DNA from 2 places in the Acidovorax sp. NN32 genome. Region 2 is predicted to be linked to the other one. Evidence: predicted binding sites of a transcription regulator. Region 2 holds the regulator's gene; the other holds the start of a gene.
What was found. Region 2 encodes HrcA, which represses chaperone genes, less so after heat shock. Its sites were predicted from a motif close to TTAGCACTCNNNNNNNNNGAGTGCTAA; they were not measured.
Positions count from the first base shown of each region.

Region 1: the regulator HrcA is predicted to act here: its motif matches at 1,839-1,865, upstream of ACT89O_RS04970 (co-chaperone GroES).

Region 1 is NZ_CP199679.1:1,075,121-1,078,534, reverse strand. It holds gene ACT89O_RS04975 (hypothetical protein) at 223-1,455, opposite strand; gene ACT89O_RS04970 (co-chaperone GroES) at 1,953-2,243, shown strand; gene groL (chaperonin GroEL) at 2,414-3,414, shown strand, end outside.
Region 2 is NZ_CP199679.1:1,271,544-1,274,957, forward strand. It holds gene recN (DNA repair protein RecN) at 1-45, opposite strand, end outside; gene ACT89O_RS05915 (NAD kinase) at 48-944, opposite strand; gene hrcA (heat-inducible transcriptional repressor HrcA) at 973-1,977, shown strand; tRNA gene ACT89O_RS05925 (tRNA-Ile) at 2,029-2,105, shown strand; tRNA gene ACT89O_RS05930 (tRNA-Arg) at 2,312-2,388, shown strand; gene greB (transcription elongation factor GreB) at 2,467-3,033, shown strand; gene ACT89O_RS05940 (RelA/SpoT family protein) at 3,105-3,414, opposite strand, start outside.

The sequences.
Region 1 (3,414 bases), 200 kb from region 2:
CGTCCACCACACCCAGTCTGAGTGCGCCTGCGCCTCCCACCCCTTCCCGGCCCCAGGACCATCCAAAGCCCAACCCAGCTACGCTCGCGCCAAGACGCCAGACTCTCAGACGCGCAAAAAATGCACTGCCATGTGAACAGCATTTTTAATGCCAATAGATTTTAAATATAGTTTTAATGCATTCAGAAAATTCGCGCATTCAAATTCAGCTTACTTAGTAGCCTACTTTTTCAGGAATGGCTTTAACACAGACTGAAGTGTTTGCATCACGCGCCACGATCGCGATCCCACAATATCCCGGTAAACCTGCTGAAGTTGCATGTGACTTGCACCGAGATGCGCCAGCTGAGTGCGAAGCAAACCATTCTCCGCGTCAACCTCTGCGGCGCTCTCCTGCGCTACCCTCACGGCATTTTGATTCAGTTCTGACGCCCGCAAGTGCGCTACTTCCAGTTGCTCCAATTGAGAACGCAACATCCTGTTTTCAGTCTCAATTCTCTCGTTTTCGGATTTCAACGCTGAAATCTCTAATTGCGTGGCCTCATTTTTACCCCCGGATGGCTGGCCGTCGGGCGCATATTCCTGGGTGTCCTCGGCCCTTCGGCCAAACCCCTTCACTGAATAGGTTGACTGCGGGCTAGCACGCCACTCCTGAAGACGCTCCTTGAAGAGTTGGCACGCGTACTCATACAACTTTTGATCGTATTCAACCTGCCCGGCAATTATTTCCCTTGCTCGATTACTCACTTGATCGACTGAAATTCGAGATCTGTTTTCCATTTCAGGGCCGATTTTATAATCACTCAGATCTGGAATCATGCAACGCAAAAGTTCCAGCGACTCTGGAAAACTCTCAGTGATTCCAAAAAAATCCAAAGCTGCCAGATTCTTCTTGGCACTCTCAAGATGCTGCGCCAGATCATCACCGGAATAGGTAGAAAGATACATGGTTTGCTGATTACCCAATGCACCACCCACAATCACGGCATTATCTGAACACACAAACTCCTCCAGGGAGGCCCGCTGCGCAAAGACAAGCGCGTCACGCTCCACGGTATTTGCAACCTTATAATGAGGATCATCAGGTTGGAAGTTTTTCTCGTCGTGCCAAGATTTATATTGAGAAATAGTGCGCTTCAACGGATCACGAACAAAAGTTGCCAAAAACGCGCCCGGGCAGAATCGCAGGAGATCTTTATAGTAAAAGTGACCAAAAACAAATGGCGATGCCCCTTCATTTCGAAAATACATTTCAAGCGACTCCGGCTTGTCATTTCTGTCAAGTCCAGTAAAAGCCCGAGATTTCTCAAAACCTACGCCTTGAGACAAAATATAGTTTTCGAATGCGGTCCCGGAGCATTTCGGTATGTGCACGAACGCAAATGGAGTCTTAAAGCCGGATAGTTCGCCATGCTGATCGCCGTCCGCGGTACAGCGGATATCTGAGAATTTCATAACAAATATATCTATTCGAAGATTAGAGAATTCGAGACACGATCAGAACGGAAATGGACATCAAGATGATGGCGAGAGGGGAGCCATTCAACGCACCTCTTATGCACTTCTCAAAAGCTGGCCTAGCTATGCAACGGCGGATGGCGCAACACGCGCCCCAACCCCGCCGAATGAAGGCCCACAGACCAGCATGTGGAACCTCTCGACTGACAGCAAGGGCTCATGAATCAATGCAGGCAGGGGCCACTCACTATATCTTTGAACCCATCGTCCGCCAGATCGCAAACCCCCTCTGCAGCGCACCTGTGCAAGCAGCCACCGCACCGCCCACGAGGTTCCGAAATCTGTAGGGCATCTTGAAACCGCCACAAATGCCCGTATCATTAGCACTCACCGCAGACGAGTGCTAACACCGCCTCGGCTGCCGGAAGTTTGGTAGCGCCTGGGCCTCCAGGCGCTGAGTACGTCAGCTTTTTACTGAAAACAGGAGCATTGCAATGAACCTTCGCCCTCTGCACGATCGCGTGATCGTCAAGCGTATCGAAAGCGAAACCACGACGGCCTCCGGCATCGTGATCCCTGACAACGCCGCTGAAAAGCCCGATCAAGGTGAAGTGCTGGCCGTCGGCCCCGGCAAGAAGAACGACAAGGGCGACGTGATCGCCCTGAACGTGAAGGTCGGTGACCGCGTTCTGTTCGGCAAGTACTCGGGCCAGACTGTCAAGGTCAACGGCGATGAGCTGCTGGTCATGAAGGAAGACGATCTGTTCGCAGTTGTGGAGAAATAAAGCTACTGCGCAGGCGCCAGGCGTCGTTGCGCGGTGCTCGCAATCCTCACGTACAGGAAGTACGTTCCGGTTGCTGCACTCCGTGCGCCTAGCCTGACACCTGCTCGCTACGCTTTCTTTCCCCACAACCCGTTATCCGTTTAACGATTTTCAGAATTTAGGAGCCAAACATGGCAGCAAAAGACGTAGTTTTCGGCGGCGAAGCCCGCGCACGCATGGTTGAAGGCGTGAACATCCTGGCCAACGCGGTTAAGGTGACTCTGGGCCCCAAGGGTCGCAATGTGGTGCTGGAGCGCTCGTTCGGCGCCCCTACCGTGACCAAGGACGGTGTGTCCGTGGCCAAGGAAATCGAACTCAAGGACAAGCTGCAGAACATGGGCGCCCAGCTCGTGAAGGAAGTGGCCTCCAAGACCAGCGACAACGCTGGTGACGGCACCACCACCGCTACGGTGCTGGCACAAGCCATCGTTCGCGAAGGCTTCAAGTACGTGGCCGCCGGCATCAACCCGATGGACTTGAAGCGCGGTATCGACAAGGCTGTGACGGCCCTGGTTGCCGAGCTGAAGAAGGCTTCCAAGCCCACCACCACCTCCAAGGAAATCGCCCAAGTGGGTTCGATCTCCGCCAACTCCGACGAAACCATTGGCAAGCTGATCGCTGACGCCATGGACAAGGTTGGCAAGGAAGGCGTGATCACCGTGGAAGACGGCAAGTCGCTGGACAGCGAACTGGACGTCGTGGAAGGCATGCAGTTTGACCGCGGCTACCTGTCGCCCTACTTCATCAACAACCCAGAAAAGCAATCCGCGATTCTGGACAACCCCTTCGTGCTGCTGTTCGACAAGAAGATCAGCAACATCCGCGACCTGCTGCCTACGCTGGAGCAAGTTGCCAAGGCTGGCCGTCCCCTGCTGATCATTGCCGAAGAAGTCGAAGGCGAAGCCCTGGCTACGCTGGTGGTCAACACGATTCGCGGCATCCTGAAGGTTGTGGCTGTGAAGGCTCCAGGCTTTGGCGACCGTCGCAAGGCCATGCTGGAAGACATCGCCATCCTGACGGGCGGCAAGGTCATCGCTGAAGAAGTGGGCCTGACGCTCGAAAAGGTGACCCTGGCCGACCTGGGCCAAGCCAAGCGCATCGAAGTGGGCAAGGAAAACACCATCATCATCGA
Region 2 (3,414 bases):
TTGAACGATCACAAAATCGCGCAGGGTAATCCGCCGGAGCGCCATGGTCAGGAGCCCCCTTCGTTCCAGCGCAATTTTTTGCGCAGGGTGGCAAAGTAGTTCCAGCCTTGAGGATGGAGAAACCGCACGCAGTGCTCTGACCTTTTCACCAGAATGCGGTCACCATGTAGCAGTGAGGCCAGTGACTGCATGTCAAAGTTGGCACTGACATCCCGGCCACTCACAACCTCCACCGCCACCTCGGTGGCATCCGATAGAACAATCGGTCGGTTGGAGAGCGTATGGGGGGCGATGGGCACCAGCACCCATCCAGGAATGGAGGGGTGAAGCATGGGGCCACCGGCTGACAGCGAATACGCCGTTGACCCTGTGGGTGAGGCGATGATGAGCCCGTCTGCGCGTTGGTTCGCCACAAATCGGCCGCCGACCTCGACCCGCAATTCCACCATGCCTGAAGTCGCGCCTCGGTTCACAACGACATCGTTCATCGCGAGGGCTTCGAAGACGACGCGCTCGTCGCGCACGACCGTTGCGTGCATCAGCGGTCGCAAGTCTTCCTCGTATTCGCCCTGGAGCATGGGGGGCAGAGTGGCCTGATAGGTATCGAAAGGAATGTCGGTGATGAAGCCAAGCCGTCCCTGGTTGATGCCGATCAGGGGCGTCCCAAACCGGGCGAGCCGCCGACCTATGCCCAGCATGGTGCCGTCGCCTCCGACCACCAGGCCCAGATCGCATCGACTGCCTATCTCGTCTACATTCAGGACTGGATAGTGTGTGAGCCCGGTGTTGCTTGCGGTCTCAGCTTCCAGCATCACTTCGCAACCCTGGCGTTCAAGAAAATGGGCGATGTCTTCCAGGGCCTGGCGGGAGCTTTCACCGATGGAGCCCGCCGAAGAAGCTTGGTACTTGCCTATCAGTGCGACATGGCGGAAATTGGACGTCATCGCGAAATTACATCATTAAAATCATTCCATGCTCGATGACCGTGCCAAGTTGTTGCTCAAAGCGCTGGTCGAGCGCTACATCGCCGATGGGCAGCCCGTCGGATCCCGCACGTTGTCGCGCGCGTCTGGGCTGGACTTATCTCCAGCCACTATCCGTAACGTCATGGCGGATCTGGAGGAGTTAGGGCTGATCGCGAGTCCCCACACCTCAGCCGGTCGCATTCCTACTGCACGAGGTTATCGGCTGTTTGTGGACACCATGCTGACAGTGCAGCGGGACCCTCTGACCCCCCCCCAGCTTGCGCCCGAACAGCCGCAAAAGGTGATCGCCAACGCTGCCCAGTTGCTATCCAATCTTTCGCAGTTCGTCGGTGTCGTTATGGCACCACGCAGAACATCGGTGTTCCGCCATATTGAGTTCTTGAGGCTGTCCGAACGGAGATTTTTGGTCATCATCGTTTCGCCCGAGGGCGACGTTCAAAATCGCGTGATCTTCACGGACGTGGACTACTCCCAGTCACAACTCATTGAGGCTTCCAACTTTCTGAACGCGCATTACGCGGGACTTGCGATGGAGCAAGTGCGTGAGCGCCTGAAATCTGAGGTGGATGTGCTGCGCGGCGAGATCGCTTCGCTCATGCAGGCTGCGGTGAATGTGGGGTCTGAGGCTTTGTCCCAAGCGCAGGACGAGGTCGTGATTTCTGGTGAGCGCAACCTGCTGGCGGTCAGTGATTTCTCCAGCGACATGGGTAACTTGCGACGTGCCTTCGATCTGTTCGAACAGAAAACCCAGATTCTGCGGTTGCTGGATATCTCCAGCCAGGCCGAGGGAGTGCGCATCTACATTGGCGGCGAAAGCCATGTCGTGCCTTTTGAAGAGCTGTCCATCGTCAGTGCTCCGTATGAGGTGGACGGCAAAGTGGTCGGGACGCTAGGCGTGATCGGCCCCACGCGCATGCCATACGACCGGATGATTCAGATCGTGGACATCACATCAAAGCTGGTGTCCAACGCACTCAGCCATCGCAAGTAAAGCCCCTACAATACGGCGCTTGCCCCGTTGTATAGCGCTGGAGCATGGCCTGGGGCGTTAGCTCAGTTGGTTAGAGCAGAGGACTCATAATCCTTTGGTCGTTGGTTCAAGTCCAACACGCCCTACCACCTATTCATTTGAATGGGCGATCATCACGATCACGGCCAGTTTTCTTGTCGCAATGTGCGCCTTTCTTCTTTTGGAGTCTCTGGAGTGCATTACAATTGCGGCTTGCGTTGAGTTGAGCTTTGCTGATCAGGCCCATGCGGCATGGTTACAGTAAAAAAGTTGATTTCAAGGATTGCCAAGAAATCATGCTATAATTTGAAGCTTAGCGGCTGTAGCTCAGCTGGATAGAGTACTTGGCTACGAACCAAGGGGTCGTGGGTTCGATTCCTGCCAGCCGCACCAATGTTTAAAGCCTGCAATCGCAAGATTGCAGGCTTTTTCATTTGTCAAAGCGTTTCTCGCTGACGGGGGAGATCTTCCATGAGCAAGGCCTTTACCAAAGAAACCGATGCTTCCGATGAGGATGAATTGGTGTTGCCTGCGTTGCCTGCGGGCGGCAAGAACTACATCACTCCGGCAGGATACGCACGCCTGCGTGACGAGTTGCTGGACCTGATTGACAACGAGCGGCCCAAAGTTGTCGAAGCCGTGCACTGGGCTGCCAGCAACGGAGATCGGTCTGAAAATGGCGACTATCTCTACGGCAAGAAACGTTTGCGAGAGATTGATCGGCGCATCCGCTTTCTCACCAAGCGGCTCGAGATTGCCGAAGTGGTGGATCCCAGCCTGCATGCGGGCAGCAATCAGGTGTTTTTCGGCTCCACAGTCACGTACATCGATGACGAAGGTATAAAGCGCACGATCACCATCATGGGCATCGATGAGGCAGACAGCCGGGAATCGCAGGTGAGCTGGATCTCGCCGGTGGCGCGTGCGCTCTTGAAGGCCCATGTGGGTGACGAGGTGCTGCTGCCTACGCCAGGAGGCGTGCGAAGCCTTGAAGTGGTGGCAGTGCAGTATCCGCAGCGCGCCGCGCATGCGGACTGAGCGGGGTCCGCAGCGCCGCTTTGCGCCAAGCCCAGCATGGGTTGATGGCGCCGCTCAGCGCTGTGAAGTGCTTACGTGGCCTGCGGGGTGATGCGTGCAGCGCGAATGACGGCCTGGGTGCGCCGCAAGTTGCGCAGTGCGGTTTCGAGGTGGGTCTGATCTCGCACCGCCACAATGAAGCGCAAGTCCGTGGTGTCGAGGGCCGCCTCGTCATCCATGTCCACATGGGTGATGTCAGCTTCTGAATTGGCCAGTTCAGCGGCCACGCGGGCGAGCACACCTTTGCCGTTGGTGACAGTCACCACGACCCCGGTTTCGAACATGCGCGTGGGCTCGTCCGACCAGTCCACCGCAATGAAGCGCTCGCTGTCCTTGTGCTGC